DNA from 2 places in the Streptomyces sp. HUAS TT7 genome. Region 1 is predicted to be linked to the other one. Evidence: predicted binding sites of a transcription regulator. Region 1 holds the regulator's gene; the other holds the start of a gene.
What was found. Region 1 encodes HrcA, which represses chaperone genes, less so after heat shock. Its sites were predicted from a motif close to TTNGCACTCNGNNNNNCNGAGTGCNAA; they were not measured.
Positions count from the first base shown of each region.

Region 1 (7,605 bases):
CTGAGTGACCGTTCCCCTGACCGTGATCGGCTTGCCGTCCTTGGTCTCGCCCTGGCAGTTCACGTCGGCGACCTGCCGGGTGGTGCTGCCGGCCGAAGGGGTCGCGCTGGGGCCGCCCTTGAGGTTGGCGGTGCAGGTGAGCCACTTGATGTCGACGTGCTGGTGCTGCAGCGCGGCGGTCGCCGTCTGGTCCGTGGTGACCGCGACCGCGGCGGAGTTGAGCCCGCCGACGGGGTCGCAGGCCGCCGCCCCGCCGATGGCCAGCGCGGCGACGGCCACGGCGGGCAGGGTTCGGTAGGCCCTGCGGCGGGCGGTGTGCGGTGCTCGGCGGTGCGACCTCTTGGCCCCCATGAGCGCCAGGGTGCCACCGCGGCATCGGACGCGGTAGCCCCCTTGCGGCCATCCCGTCGCGTTTCGGGCGCGCCCCGGCCGCGACCCGGCTGCCGCCCGGCGGGCACGGGGCTTTCGCCCCGGACCCCGGTGGCCCCTCCCCGCCCCTTCCCTGGCAGGGTTGGCCCTGGGGGCGCCTAGGCCGAAAGGGGCTCAGGGACGCGGGGAACTGCGCGAGCAACCTCCCCCGAGCTCTCAACTTCGATCGAGCAGGGGGGACCCCCATCGGTCCGCAACCGAACCCACTCACCCCCGGCGGGTTTCGGGAAGGGGTGGGGAGGGGCCAGGGTCCGGGGCGAAACGCCGGCCTCGCTCTGCTCACCCCCAAGGGGCTGAAGGAGCGTCAGGACCAGCGCCCAGTCCTCGCCATCAGCACCGCCGCCCCCACCGTCCCCGCCGTCGACGTACGCAGCACACTCCTCCCCAGGCGGTACGGCTTCGCGCCCGCCGCGGCGAACGTGGCCAGTTCCTCCGGGGAGACGCCGCCCTCCGGGCCGACCACCAGGACGATCTCACCCCGGTCGGGGAGGTCCGCCGTGGACAGGGCGGCCGAGCCCAGAGCGCGGTCCTCGTGCAGGACCATCGCCAGGTCCGCCTGCGCAAGGAGCGCCGCGACCTGCTTCGTCGTCATCGCCTCCCGTACGTCCGGAAAGCGCACCCGGCGGGACTGCTTCCCCGCCTCCCGCGCCGTACTGCGCCATTTCGCAAGGGACTTGAGGCCGCGCTCGCCCTTCCACTGCGTGATGCAGCGCCCGGCCTGCCAGGGCACGATCGCGTCGACGCCGGTCTCCGTCATCGTCTCCACCGCGACCTCGCCCCGGTCGCCCTTGGGCAGCGCCTGCACCACGGTGATCCGTACCGCCGGCTCGTCCTCGGTGGCGTGCGCCGTGACCCGTACGACCAGGCGGTCCTTGCCCTCGGCCGCGACGACCACCGCGTCCGCCCAGTTACCGGCGCCGTCGGTGAGGGTCACCTCCTCATCGGCGTGCAGGCGTTTGACGGAGACGGCGTGCCGGCCCTCCGCCCCGTCCAGGACGAACTCGCCGCCGCCCGGCACCTTGTCGACAACGAAGACCGGGGCGGTCATGACGCACTCCTCATGTTCTTCAGGTTCTGCAGATTCTGGGTCAACTCCGCTGCCGCGTCGTCGAGTTCGGAGGCCAGGACTTCGACGAGCCTGCCCGCCGGGAGCTCCCGGGCCAGACGGTGGCCCTGGCCCGCCCAGAGCGCCATGCCCTGGGGGTCGCCCGCCTCGGCCGCCGCCTTGCGCAGACCCGCGGTGAGCTGGTGCACCTGCGGATACGCGGCGGGGGCGTACGGCCCGTGCTCCCGCATGAAGCGGTTCACCAGGCCCCGCGCGGGCCGCCCGGAGAACGCCCGCGTCAACTCCGTACGGACGAAAAGGGGGTTGGTCAGCGCCTGCTTGTGCAGCACGTTCGCACCCGACTCCGGGCACGCCAGGAACGCCGTGCCCAGCTGCGCCGCGTCCGCGCCCGCCGCCAGCACCGCCGCGATCTGCGCGCCCCGCATCAGGCCGCCCGCCGCCACGATCGGCAGCTGGACCGTCTCCCGGACGAGCCCGATCAGCGTGAGCAGCCCGATACCGGCCCCGCCGACCTGCGGATCGTCCCGGTACGTGCCCTGGTGACCGCCCGCCTCGATGCCCTGCACACACACCGCGTCCGCACCCTCCCACTGCGCGGCCTGCGCCTCCTGCGGGGTGGTCACGGTGACGATCGTGTACGTACCGGCCTTCGCGAACGCGTCGAACACCGGGCGCTCGGGGCAGCCGAAGGTGAACGAGACCACCGGCACCGGGTCCTCGCGCAGGATCGCCAGCTTGGCCTCGTAGTTGTCGTCGCCCCCGGTGTCGGCGTCGCCCAGCGGGGTCTCGTACCAGGAGGCCTCGCCGGCCAGTTGGTGGCGGTAGACCTCAAGGGCGGCGGGATCGGTGTGCGGGTCCTGCGGCATGAACAGGTTGACTCCGAAGGGCTGGTTCGTCAGCCCGCGCATCTGCTTGATCTCCTGGTACATGCCGTCGGCGGTCTTGTACCCGGCGGCCAGGAATCCGAGCCCTCCGGCCTCGGAGACGGCCGCGGCCAGCGCCGGACCGGAGGCGCCGCCCGCCATGGGCGCCTGCACGATCGGATACCGGCAGAGATCGGTCAAAGCCATGCCCGCATCGTGCCACGGCGTTGCTCTCGCACCGAATCGCCTGTCCCTCCCGGGGTGAGTAACCCCAGCCCCCCTTGCTCGGGGTGGGCACAACCGGAGCACGGTCTGCAGACCGAAGGTCTCGGGGGTTTGGGGCGCAGCCCCAAAAAAGGAAAGGGGGCCACGGGGATGCACCCCGTAGCCCCCTCCCACGGCTCAACGCCCGTTGAACGCGTCCTTCAGGCGGGAGAACAGCCCCTGCTGCCCCGGCTGGAACTGGCCCGTGGGGCGTTCCTCGCCGCGGAGCTTGGCCAGCTGACGCAGGAGGTCCTCCTGCGCGGGGTCCAGCTTGCCCGGGGTCATGACCTCGACGTGCACGATGAGGTCACCGCGCCCGCCGCCCCGCAGGTGCGTGATGCCGCGGCCGTGCAGCGGGATGGACTGGCCGGACTGGGTGCCCGGGCGGATGTCCACCTCCTCCATGCCGTCCAGCGTCTGCAGCGGCACCTTCGTGCCGAGCGCCGCCGCCGTCATGGGGATGGTGACCGTGCAGTGCAGATCGTCGCCGCGGCGCTGGAACACGTCGTGCGGAAGCTCGTGGATCTCCACGTACAGGTCGCCGGCGGGGCCGCCGCCGGGGCCGACCTCGCCCTCCCCCGCGAGCTGGATCCGGGTGCCGTTGTCGACACCGGCCGGGATCTTCACCGTGAGGGTGCGCCGCGAACGGATGCGCCCGTCGCCCGCGCACTCGGGGCACGGGGTCGGGACCACGGTGCCGAAGCCCTGGCACTGGGGGCAGGGCCGCGAGGTCATGACCTGGCCCAGGAAGGACCGGGTGACCTGGGACACCTCGCCGCGGCCGCGGCACATGTCACAGGTCTGCGCGGAGGTGCCGGGGGCGGCTCCCTCGCCCGAACAGGTCGTACACACCACCGCGGTGTCGACCTGGATCTCCTTGGTGGTGCCGAAGGCCGCCTCGTTGAGGTCGATCTCCAGGCGGATCATGGCGTCCTGGCCGCGGCGGGTCCGCGAGCGCGGGCCGCGCTGCGATGCCGTGCCGAAGAAGGCGTCCATGATGTCCGAGAAATTGCCGAAGCCACCCGCGCCGAAGCCGCCGGCACCGCCGCCGCCCGACGACGACAGCGGGTCCCCGCCGAGGTCGTACACCTGCTTCTTCTGCGGGTCCGACAACACCTCGTACGCGGCGTTGATCTCCTTGAAGCGCTCCTGCGTCTTCGGGTCCGGATTCACATCCGGGTGGAGTTCACGTGCGAGGCGCCGGAACGCCTTCTTGATCTCGTCCTGTGATGCGTCGCGGCGCACGCCGAGTACGGCGTAGTAGTCCGTGGCCACTTACGACTCCGCCAGGATCTGTCCGACGTAACGTGCCACTGCGCGTACCGCTCCCATCGTTCCGGGGTAATCCATGCGGGTCGGTCCGACCACGCCGAGTTTGGCGACCGCCTCGCCGCCGGAACCGTAGCCGACCGATACGACGGACGTGGAGTTCAGTCCTTCGTGGGCGTTGTTCTCGTGCCCGATGCGTACGGTCATGCCCGATTCCTTGGCCTCGCCGAGCAGCTTGAGGAGCACGACCTGCTCCTCCAGCGCCTCCAGCACCGGCCTGATGGTCAGCGGGAAGTCGTGTCCGAAGCGGGTGAGATTGGCGGTGCCGCCGATCATCAACCGCTCCTCGGTCTCTTCGACCAGGGTTTCGAGGAGGGTGGCGAGGACCGTCGAAACGGTTCCTCGGTCCTCCGGTTCAAAGGACTCCGGCAGGTCCTGCACCAGCTGCGGCACGTCCGCGAAGCGGCGTCCCACCACCCGTGCGTTGAGCCGGGCCCGCAGGTCCGCGAGCGCGGCCTCGCCGAACGGCGCCGGGCAGTCGACCATGCGCTGCTCGACGCGGCCGGTGTCGGTGATCAGCACCAGCATCAGCCGGGCCGCGGCGAGTGAGAGAAGCTCCACATGCCGCACCGTGGACCGGGTCAGCGACGGGTACTGGACGACCGCCACCTGCCGGGTCAGCTGCGCGAGCAGCCGCACCGTACGGGCCACGACGTCGTCCAGGTCCACCGCGCTGTCCAGGAAGTTCTGGATCGCGCGGCGCTCCGGCGACGACAGGGGCTTGACGCCCGCCAGCCGGTCGACGAAGAGCCGGTAGCCCTTGTCGGTCGGGATCCGGCCGGCGCTGGTGTGGGGCTGGGCGATGAAGCCCTCCTCCTCCAGTACGGCCATGTCGTTGCGCACGGTCGCCGGGGACACGCCGAGGGCGTGCCGCTCGGTGAGGGCCTTGGACCCCACCGGTTCCTCGGTGCCGACATAGTCCTGGACGATGGCGCGCAGCACCTCGAGCCTGCGTTCACTGAGCATCGCGCACACCTCCAGTTGCCGTCCGTTTGGCACTCACTGTGTTCGAGTGCCAGCAATCCCCCGGCCAGTGTACGGCCGACCGGTACGCCCCTAGCAAGGGCGGCCGACCACGCTACCGTGCGGCGTCGCCGGTCGATTGCGGATAGCGTCGCGTCATGGACGTCAGTTGGGAAGAGTTCGGCTGGGAGCGCCTCGGCGACGGAGTCGGGCGCAGGCGCCTGCCCGTCTGGGACGCCACGGCCGCACTGATCGCCGGGGAGACCTCGCTCCTCTTGTACGACACCGGTGCGACGCTGCGCGAGGGCGCCGAACTCCGGGCGCAGGCCGAGGCCCTCTTCGGCCGCCGTGTGACCCATATCGCGCTCAGCCACCCCCACTTCGACCACGTCCTGGGCACGGCCGCGTTCTCCGGGGCCGAGGTGTACGGGGCGGTCGGCATCGAGCGGGCGCTGGTGCGCGAGGCGCTGCGTGACGACGCGGCCCGCCAGGGCGTGTCCACCGAGGACGCGGCCGAGGCGGCCGACCTGCTGGTGCTTCCGCACCACGCGGTGTGCGGCGAGTGGACGCTGGACCTGGGCGGCCGTCAGGTGCTGCTCGCCAATGTCGGCCCCGGTCACAGCGGCCACGACCTCGCGGTCCTGGTCCCGGCGACCGGCGGCTCGCCGGAGATCGTCTTCTGCGGCGACCTGGTCGAGGAGTCGGGCGAGCCCCAGGCGGGCTCCGACGCGGTGACCTCGCGCTGGCCGACCGCCCTGGACCGGCTGCTCTCGCTGGGCGGCGAGGACGCGGTGTACGTGCCGGGGCACGGGGCGGTGGTGGACGCGGCCTTCGTACGGGGTCAGCGGGACCAACTCGCGGCGCGGTTCGGCGTGTTGTAACCCCGGCGCCGGTCCGTCCCGGCCACCCCCGGACAATGGGGCCGATGCGCGGCTACAGCCCCGATCTCACGCCGCCCTGGCTGCATCTCCCGGGGGGCCGACCCCCGGCCCCCCGGCCGCAGCCCCGAATAATGGGGCCCATGCGTAGCTACAGCCCTGATCTCACGCCGCCCTGGAAGAAGAAGCAGGCGCCCGTTCCCGAGGTGCCTGCCGAGGTCGACCTCGTCGTCGAGGAGGTCTCCACGGGATTCTGCGGAGCCGTGATCCGCTGCGAGAAGACCGCCGAGGGGCCGACGGTCACCCTGGAGGACCGCTTCGGCAAGCACCGCGTCTTCCCGCTCGCACCCCGCGGCTTCCTCCTGGAGGGCAAGGTCGTCACGCTCGTACGCCCCTCCGCGTCCGCCCCCGCAGGGCCCGCCCGTACGGCCTCCGGATCGCTGGCCGTGCCGGGGGCGCGGGCCCGGGTCGCGCGGGCGGGGCGGATCTATGTCGAGGGGCGCCACGACGCCGAGCTCGTGGAGCGGGTGTGGGGGGACGACCTCCGGATCGAGGGCGTGGTCGTCGAGTACCTGGAGGGCATCGACGACCTTCCGGCGATCGTGGCCGAGTTCGCGCCCGGGCCGGATGCGCGGCTGGGGGTTCTGGTGGACCACCTGGTCCCGGGCTCGAAGGAGTCCCGCATCGCGGCGTCCGTGACGCATCCCGATGTGCTGGTCGTCGGTCACCCGTACATCGACGTGTGGGAGGCGGTGAAGCCGGCGTCCGTGGGGATTGCGGGGTGGCCGGTCGTGCCGCGGGGGCAGGACTGGAAGACGGGGGTCTGTCGGGCGCTGGGGTGGCCCGAGAACACGGGGGCGGCCTGGCAGCGGATCCTTTCGGGGGTGCGGTCGTACAAGGACCTGGATCCGTCGCTGCTGGGTTCGGTGGAGCACTTGATCGACTTCGTGACTGCGCCGTAGCCCTCCGGGGGGGCTGGGTGCTGGGGCCGGGCGGGGTGCCACGGGGCTCCGGTGCGGGCCAGCACCGACCCTGCCAGGGGCGCGGGGAACTGCGCGAGCAACCCGGCACGGCCCGCGGCCGAAGGCGGGTTTTAGGGGCGCGGGGAACTGCGCGACCAGCCACCCACGGCCCGAGGCCGAAAAGGGGTTAGGGGCGCGGGGAACTGCGCAAGCAGCCCCGCCCCGCTCAGTCCACCAAGTCCCGGACCACCGCATCCGCCAGCAGCCGACCGCGCAAGGTCAAAACCGCCCGCCCCGCCGCGAAGGACGCCGCGTCCAGCAGCCCCTCCTCCGCCGCGCGGCGCGCCGCCGCCAGGCCCGCCGGGTGCAGCAGGGTCAAGGGGCAGCCCTCGCGCAGGCGGAGTTCCAGGAGGATCCGCTCCACCCTGCGGTCCTCCGGGGCCAACACCTCCCGCCCCGCGCCGGGGGAGCGGCCCGAGGCCAGGGCCGCCGCGTACGCGCCCGGGTGCTTCACGTTCCACCACCGCACCCCGCCCACGTGGCTGTGCGCGCCGGGACCCGCCCCCCACCAGTCCGCCCCGCGCCAGTACAGCTCGTTGTGCAGGCAGCGCCCGGCGGGCGTCGTGGCCCAGTTCGAGACCTCGTACCAGGAGTAGCCCGCCGCGCCGAGGACCTCGTCCGCGATCAGGTACCGGTCCGCGTGCTCGTCGTCGTCAGTCATCGGCACCTCGCCGCGCCGGATGCGGCGGGCGAGCTGGGTGCCCTCCTCCACGATCAGGGCGTACGCGCTGACGTGGTCCGGGCCCGCGCCGACGGCCGCGTCGAGCGAGGCCCGCCAGTCCTCGTCGCTC
Region 1 is NZ_CP196175.1:5,823,939-5,831,543, reverse strand. It holds gene ACSHXC_RS26220 (hypothetical protein) at 1-351, opposite strand, end outside; gene ACSHXC_RS26215 (16S rRNA (uracil(1498)-N(3))-methyltransferase) at 734-1,477, opposite strand; gene ACSHXC_RS26210 (nitronate monooxygenase) at 1,474-2,565, opposite strand; gene dnaJ (molecular chaperone DnaJ) at 2,761-3,897, opposite strand; gene hrcA (heat-inducible transcriptional repressor HrcA) at 3,898-4,917, opposite strand; gene ACSHXC_RS26195 (MBL fold metallo-hydrolase) at 5,073-5,795, shown strand; gene ACSHXC_RS26190 (DUF3097 domain-containing protein) at 5,936-6,754, shown strand; gene hemW (radical SAM family heme chaperone HemW) at 6,981-7,605, opposite strand, start outside.

Region 2 (7,605 bases), 2.3 Mb from region 1:
CCGCGATCATGATCTTGACGAACTCGCCGGGCTGCAGTGAGAACGAGCCGATGAAGATCCAGCGCTTGGCGCCGTAGGTGTCGCCGGGGAAGAACGCCGGGGCCATGAGCAGCACGAGCGCCGCGGCCATGCAGAGGTAGATGTAGCGCTGGAGCCGTCGGTGGTCGCGCAGCACGGCCAGGGTGGCGAGCGCGACCGCGAAGCCGATGACCGTCCAGATGAGCTGGCCCGAGGCGGTGGCCTCCGACTTGAACTTGTGCGCGTACGTGGCGTCGAGCCGGTAGAGCAGCACCAGGCCGAGCCCCGAAAGGAGCAGGGCGAGCGGCAGGATCAGAGGGTCGGCGTACGCGGCGTACCGGCGCACCGTGAGATGTCCGGCGAGCGCGATCAGCGCCATGCTGACAGCGAACTCGTAGGTGGCACGCGTGAGTTGACCCGTCATGGCCATCGCGGCCGCCGCGTGGCCGAACGCGGTCACGGCGACGACGAGCAGCAGGAGCAGCGCCTCGGAACGGCGGCGCCGGGCCGCGATTGGGCCCGGACCGCCGGCCCGGCTCAGTCGACGCACGGGATGCCGCCGCCGTCGATGACCGGGGGTGCGGGAGCGGGTGGCGCCTTGCTCCTGCCCGGCGCCGGGGAGCCCTCGGGCGCGGTGGGCGGTGTCGAATGAACCGGATTGGTCTGTTCCGCGACTATCTGCTTGATCTTCACCGGATCGACGATATTGACGTCTTCGCCCCGGTGTTTGGCGAATCGCTCGATCGGAAGTGTCGTGAATGCCACATTCCCGCCCGATACATTCCTGGCCTGCTTGACGAACGACATCAGGTCCCAGCCCTTGTCGGTGACGAGATCCTGCTTGGCCACGTTCAGCAGATTCAGGAGGCGGACCGGGTCGGTGAAGGTGCCCGCCGAGTCGAGCTTCTGCGTCGCCGAAGCGAGGAACGCCTGCTGACGGCGCGTACGGTCCAGGTCGCCGCCGTCGAGCCCGTGCCGCTGCCGCACGAACGCGAGGGACTGCTGCCCGTTCAGGGTCTGCCTGCCGGCCGGGAAGTCGGCGCCCGAGTACTTGTCCTTCACGGGCTTCTTCAGGCAGACCGTCACTCCGTCCAGGGCGTCGGCCAGGTGGTAGAACCCGGCGAGATTCACCTCGGCGAAGTGGTCGATGGGCACGCCCAGAAAGTTGCGTACGGTCTCGATCTCGGCCCGGCGGCCCGCCTCGCGGCCCGCCGTCTCCAGCTTCCCCTTGTCGGTCACGCCCTGCGCGGCCAGCTTCTCCTCGGTGCGGGCCTTCTCCAGGCCGTACGCCTTCTTGATCTTGTCCTGGCCGTGGCCGGGGATGTCGACCAGGTCGTCGCGGGGCACCGAGAACGCCTTCGCCCTGCTGCCGTCGCCGGGCACGTGAAGGAGGATCAGGGTGTTGGTGTTGTAGCCGCCGATGTCGGAACTGCCCGCGTGCAGCTTGTCGAGGACCTCGGGCGGCAGGTCGTCGCCGTTCTGGTCCTTGCGGCTGTCCAGGCCCATCAGCAGGATGTTGGTGTCCCCGCCGACCGACTTGGGCGCGTTGTCGCCGAGCGCGTGCGAGGTGCCGATGCTCCCGGCCAGGTCGCGGTAGAGGTACCAGCCGCCGGCCAGCGCGCACAGCACCAGGACGGCGGCGGCAAGGGCGAACGTGCGCACCAGGCGCATCGGGCCGGAACGCTTTGTGCGACGGCGGCTGATTCGGCTGCGGCTCATTCGACGGTGGCTCACGCCGACCGATGCTGTGCCCCGGGCGCTGAAGGAATCCTGAGGGTCCTGAAGACGCCTTCAGAACCACCTGGCTCCCTACGGCTTCAGAACCGCCCCGGCAGCCGCGCCGTGAACGTCGCGCCCGGGCCCGCCCCCACCGACAGCTCCCCGCCGTGGGCCCGCGCGATCTCGCGGGCGATCGCGAGCCCGAGCCCGGTGCCGCCGCTCTCGCGGGCGCGGGCGGTGTCCAGGCGTACGAAGCGCTCGAAGATCCGGGACCGGTCGGCGGCCGGGATGCCGGGCCCGTCGTCGGCGACTTCGAGTACCGCGTCCGTGCCCTCCCGGGCGGCCCGCACCCGCACCTTCGTACGGGCATGGCGTACCGCGTTGTCGACGAGGTTGGCCAGCATCCGCTCCAGCTGCGCCGGGTCGCCGCGCACCGGCACGGGAGCATCGGCGAGCAGCTCGACCGGGACCCGGGCGGCCCGCCTGCGCGCGGTGTCCTCGGCCGCGAGCAGCGTCAGGTCGACCGGCTCGGCCAGGGGCTGCGGGTGGCCGTCGAGGCGGGCCAGGAGCAGCAGGTCGGCGGCGATCCGCTGGAGCCGCTCGGTGTCGTCGAGCGCGGCCCGCACCGACGCCGAGTCCGGTGCGGTGAGGGCGACTTCGAGCCGGGAGCGGACGGCGGCGATCGGGTTGCGCAGCTCGTGAGAGGCGTCCGCGACGAACTCGCGCTGGCGGACATGGGCCTGTTCGAGCCGGTCGAGCGTGGCGTTCACGGTCCGGGCGAGCAGCGCGATCTCGTCGGCGCCGCCGGGGTCGGGGACCCGCCGGTCCAGTTCGCTGGAGCTGACCTCGGCGAGCTCGGTGCGGATCGAGGTCACCGGGCGCAGCGCGAGCCCGGTGCCGGCCCAGGCGATGGCGGCGGCGAGCGCGATCAGCGGCGGGGCGCTGGCGAGCAGGGCCCACCCGATGGCGCCGGTCGCGTCGTCGACGTCGCTGAGCACGGTCATCCCGTACACATAGCTCGCCGGGCCGCCGGGAATCTGGGCGCGTACGACGACGGCGACCTCGTGGCGGCCCGCCTCCTTCAGGAGCCGGGACGCCGAGTCCTGTCCGTCCGGCGGGCGCAGATCGGCCAGCCCCTCGGCGGCGCCGGTCTCCTGGCTGGCGGCGGTGACCCGGCCGCGCTCGTCGAGCACGACGACGAGGTCGACGCCGTCGTCCGGCGGCGGCAGCTGTGTTCGTACGGTCCCGGTGTCGACCTGGGCGGCGACCTTGCGGGCGGCCAGCTCGGTGCGGCCGGTGGTGTTGTCGAGGAGGTTGGAGCGCAGGACGATGTAGAGCCAGATCCCGCCCGCGGCGAGCAGCAGCGCCATCGCGAGGGCGGCGGCCGCGGCGACCTTCCCGCGCACGGTCCGGGGCCGCGGCCACTTCATGGGCTTGTGTGGCTCAGCCCCCATCGGGCGCCATCCGGTAGCCGACCCCGTGCACGGTCAGGATCGATCGACGGCCGAACGGAGAATCGATCTTTTTCCTGAGCGAAGAGACATAGACCTCGACGATGTTCGGATCGATCCCGCCGTCCGCCCCCGTGGCGCTGTCCCAGACCTCGTCCAGGATGTGCTGCTTGGCGACGGCCTGGCCCGGCTCGGCCATCAGGCAGGCCAGGACCGCCAGCTCGCGGGCGGTCAGCTCGATCTCGCGCTCGCCGCGCCGGCAGCGCCGGGCGGCGGTGTCGAGGGTGAGGTCGCCGGCCTGGAGGGTGTCCTGGCGCGCGGCCCCGGCCCGGCGGCCGAGCGCGCGGAGCCGGGCGAGCAGCACCACGAAGGAGAAGGGCTTGGTCAGATAGTCGTCGGCCCCCGAGTCGAGCCCGTCGGCCTCGTCGTACTCGCCGTCCTTGGCGGTCAGCATCAGGACGGGGGTGAGATCGCCGAGCCGCCGCATCCGCCGGCAGATCTCGTAGCCGCTGAGCCCCGGCAGCATCAGGTCGAGCACGATCGCGTCGTACCCGCCGGTGAGCGCCAGGTCGAGCCCGCGGTGGCCGTCGTGCGCGAGGTCGACCCAGTGGCCCTCGGCGGAGATGCCCCGACGCAGCGAGTCGGCGAGCCCGGTTTCGTCCTCGACGACCAGAATGCGCATGCCGTCCAGGGTCACACAGGTGGCCACAAGCCCGGGAAGCGTCCGCCGTGGCGGTGGCAGATTGGCACTCCGCTTGACCGAGTGCTAATCACCGTCCTAGTCTCGCTTCTGGCACTCCCCACCGGAGAGTGCCAAGTAGCGACGGGCAGGTCCGGCACCCGCGACGACGGATCCACCTGGTCGCCACCCCAGACAGTTAACCCCGTGAGATCTCCGAAGGGGGAGACCGGATCGTGACGACCGCCAGCTCCAAGGTTGCCATCAAGCCGCTCGAGGACCGCATTGTGGTCCAGCCGCTCGACGCCGAGCAGACCACGGCCTCCGGCCTGGTCATTCCGGACACCGCCAAGGAGAAGCCCCAGGAGGGCGTCGTCCTGGCCGTGGGTCCGGGCCGCTTCGAGAACGGCGAGCGTCTGCCGCTCGACGTCAGCACCGGCGACATCGTGCTGTACAGCAAGTACGGCGGCACCGAGGTGAAGTACAACGGCGAGGAGTACCTCGTCCTCTCGGCCCGCGACGTGCTCGCGATCATCGAGAAGTAATTCACCGAAGTACGCGAGTACTTCGAGTTCGAAGCGAATGCTTTGAGAGCTGCGCCCCTGGTCACCCCGCTGATTGCCGGGCGGCGAGGGGCGCAGTGTCATTAACCCGAGTTTTCGAGAGGGCTGAACCGCTCCCATGGCGAAGATCCTGAAGTTCGACGAGGACGCCCGTCGCGCCCTTGAGCGCGGCGTCAACAAGCTTGCCGACACCGTCAAGGTGACGATCGGCCCCAAGGGCCGCAACGTCGTCATCGACAAGAAGTTCGGCGCCCCCACCATCACCAACGACGGTGTCACCATCGCGCGCGAGGTCGAGCTCGACGACCCGTACGAGAACCTGGGCGCCCAGCTGGTCAAGGAGGTGGCGACCAAGACCAACGACATCGCGGGTGACGGCACCACCACCGCGACCGTCCTGGCCCAGGCGCTGGTCCGCGAGGGTCTGCGCAACGTCGCCGCCGGCGCCTCCCCGGCCGCCCTCAAGAAGGGCATCGACGCCGCGGTCAAGGCCGTCTCCGACGAGCTCCTCGCGACCGCCCGTCCGATCGAGGACAAGACCGACATCGCCGCCGTCGCCGCGCTGTCCGCCCAGGACAAGCAGATCGGCGAGCTCATCGCCGAGGCCATGGACAAGGTCGGCAAGGACGGTGTCATCACCGTCGAGGAGTCCAACACCTTCGGTGTGGAGCTGGAGTTCACCGAGGGCATGGCCTTCGACAAGGGCTACCTCTCGCACTACATGGTCACCGACCAGGAGCGCATGGAGGCCGTCCTCGACGACCCGTACATCCTGATCAACCAGGGCAAGATCTCCTCGATCCAGGACCTGCTGCCGCTCCTGGAGAAGGTCATCCAGGCCGGCGCCTCCAAGCCGCTCCTGATCATCGCCGAGGACGTCGAGGGCGAGGCGCTCTCCACCCTGGTCGTCAACAAGATCCGCGGCACGTTCAACGCCGTGGCCGTCAAGGCCCCGGGCTTCGGCGACCGCCGCAAGGCCATGCTGCAGGACATCGCCACCCTCACCGGCGCGACCGTCATCGCCGAAGAGGTCGGCCTCAAGCTCGACCAGGCCGGCCTTGAGGTGCTCGGCACCGCGCGCCGCGTCACCATCACCAAGGACGACACCACGATCGTCGACGGCGGCGGCAACAGCGCCGACGTCGAGGGCCGCGTCAACCAGATCAAGGCCGAGATCGAGGCCACGGACTCCGACTGGGACCGCGAGAAGCTCCAGGAGCGCCTCGCGAAGCTGGCCGGCGGCGTGTGCGTGATCAAGGTCGGCGCCGCCACCGAGGTGGAGCTCAAGGAGCGCAAGCACCGTCTGGAGGACGCCATCTCCGCGACCCGCGCCGCGGTCGAGGAGGGCATCGTCTCCGGTGGTGGCTCCGCCCTGGTGCACGCCGCCAAGGTCCTGGACGGCAACCTGGACAAGGCCGGCGACGAGGCCACCGGTGTCGCGGTCGTCCGCCGCGCCGTCGTCGAGCCGCTGCGCTGGATCGCCGAGAACGCCGGCCTTGAGGGCTACGTCATCACCTCCAAGGTGAGCGAGCTCGACAAGGGCTTCGGCTTCAACGCCGCCACCGGCGAGTACGGCGACCTGGTCAAGGCCGGCGTCATCGACCCGGTCAAGGTCACCCGCTCCGCCCTGGAGAACGCCGCCTCCATCGCGTCCCTGCTGCTCACGACCGAGACCCTGGTCGTCGAGAAGCCGGCCGAGGAAGAGGCCGACGCCGGTCACGGCCACGGTCACGGCCACTCCCACTGACGTCTGCGACGTCGGGCCCGCAGTACGTGTGAAGGCCCCCGCTCCCGCCGTCGAGGCGGGGCGGGGGCCTTCCCCGTTGCGGGAGGGCTCGGCTGCTCAGCCCGCGATGCCCAACTGCTTCATCAGCCCCATGACGTTGTAGTGCCACCAGCCTTCCTGGATCCTGTCGTTCTTGAACCGGAAGATCGTGGTGCCGGTCATGGTGACCTGCTTGCCGGTGGCCGGGAGGCCCTGGAAGTCGCCCGTGTGGGTGGCCTTCCACGTCCACAGCGTCACCACGTCGTCGCCCTCGCAGATCTGCCGGTCGAGGTCGAAGGAGAAGTCGAAGGCCGACCGCCATCCGGTGACGTCGTTGCGTATCTCGTCGCGGCCGACGACCGTGTCCTGCTCCTTGATGATGTCGTGGTCGGCGTAGTCGGCCGCGAACACCTCGTCGATCGCGTCGAGGTTGCCGCCCGTGGCGATCTCGTGGAAGAAGCGGCGGGCGGTTGTCGCGTTCAACTGGTCGTTGCGCACCACATCCAGGTCCGTGAAGGTGGGCGCTCCGTCGCAGAGCGCCACCATCTCGGCGAAGATCCGGTCCGTCTCCGGGAGCTTCGAGTTCGCCATCGCCTCCTCGTACGAGGGAAACTCGACGATCTCGACGAAGTGGTTCCCGTCGGTGCGGTCCTTGCCGATGAGGGCGTGGGAAGCGGTCCGCCTGCCCTTGGTCTGTTCGACCCAGCGGTCCATGAGCCGGTCCAGGTCACTGAACCGCTCGGTCTTGAAGTCGATCACCTGTGCGAATGTCATGACTCCTCCCGGCTGGCTCGGGGTGCATTACATCCAGTTTAGTGATATTTAGCCCATTTGCTCCGTGGGTGGTGGCTCACGCCGAGTGGTGCAGCGCCGCCGGGAGTACGGGATCCGCGAACGGCACACCGGCCGCGAACCGCTCCACCTCGTCCAGCGCCCGATCCGCCATGCGGTGCAGCTCGTTGCCCAGCGAGCCCGCGATGTGCGGGGTCAGCAGGACGTTCGGGAGGTCGTACAACGGGGATTCCCGGGGCGGCAGTTCGGGCTCCGTCACGTCCAGGACCGCGTGCAGGCGGCCCGAGAGGAGTTCGGCGAGCAGGGCGGGCTCGTCGATCAGGGAGCCGCGCGCGGTGTTGACCAGCGTGGCACCCGTCGGCATCAGGGCAAGCCGGCGGGCGTCGATCATGCGGTGGGTCTCGGGGAGCTGGGGCGCGTGGACGGAGACGACGCTGCTGCGGGCGCACAGCGCGTCCAGGGACACCTGCTCAACGCCCAGCGATGCCGCTTCGGTTCCGCTCAGGTACGGGTCGTACAGAAGGACTTCGAAATCGAAGGGGCGCAGCAGCTCGATGACGCGGCGGCCGATGCGGGACGCGCCGATCAGGCCGACGGTGCGGCGGTAGTTCCCCGTGC
Region 2 is NZ_CP196175.1:3,515,972-3,523,576, reverse strand. It holds gene ACSHXC_RS15655 (FtsW/RodA/SpoVE family cell cycle protein) at 1-568, opposite strand, end outside; gene ACSHXC_RS15650 (LCP family protein) at 556-1,737, opposite strand; gene ACSHXC_RS15645 (sensor histidine kinase) at 1,836-3,167, opposite strand; gene ACSHXC_RS15640 (response regulator transcription factor) at 3,181-3,870, opposite strand; gene groES (co-chaperone GroES) at 4,104-4,412, shown strand; gene groL (chaperonin GroEL) at 4,549-6,177, shown strand; gene ACSHXC_RS15625 (ester cyclase) at 6,274-6,969, opposite strand; gene ACSHXC_RS15620 (hydroxyacid dehydrogenase) at 7,046-7,605, opposite strand, start outside.
Region 2: the regulator HrcA is predicted to act here: its motif matches at 3,932-3,958, upstream of groES (co-chaperone GroES).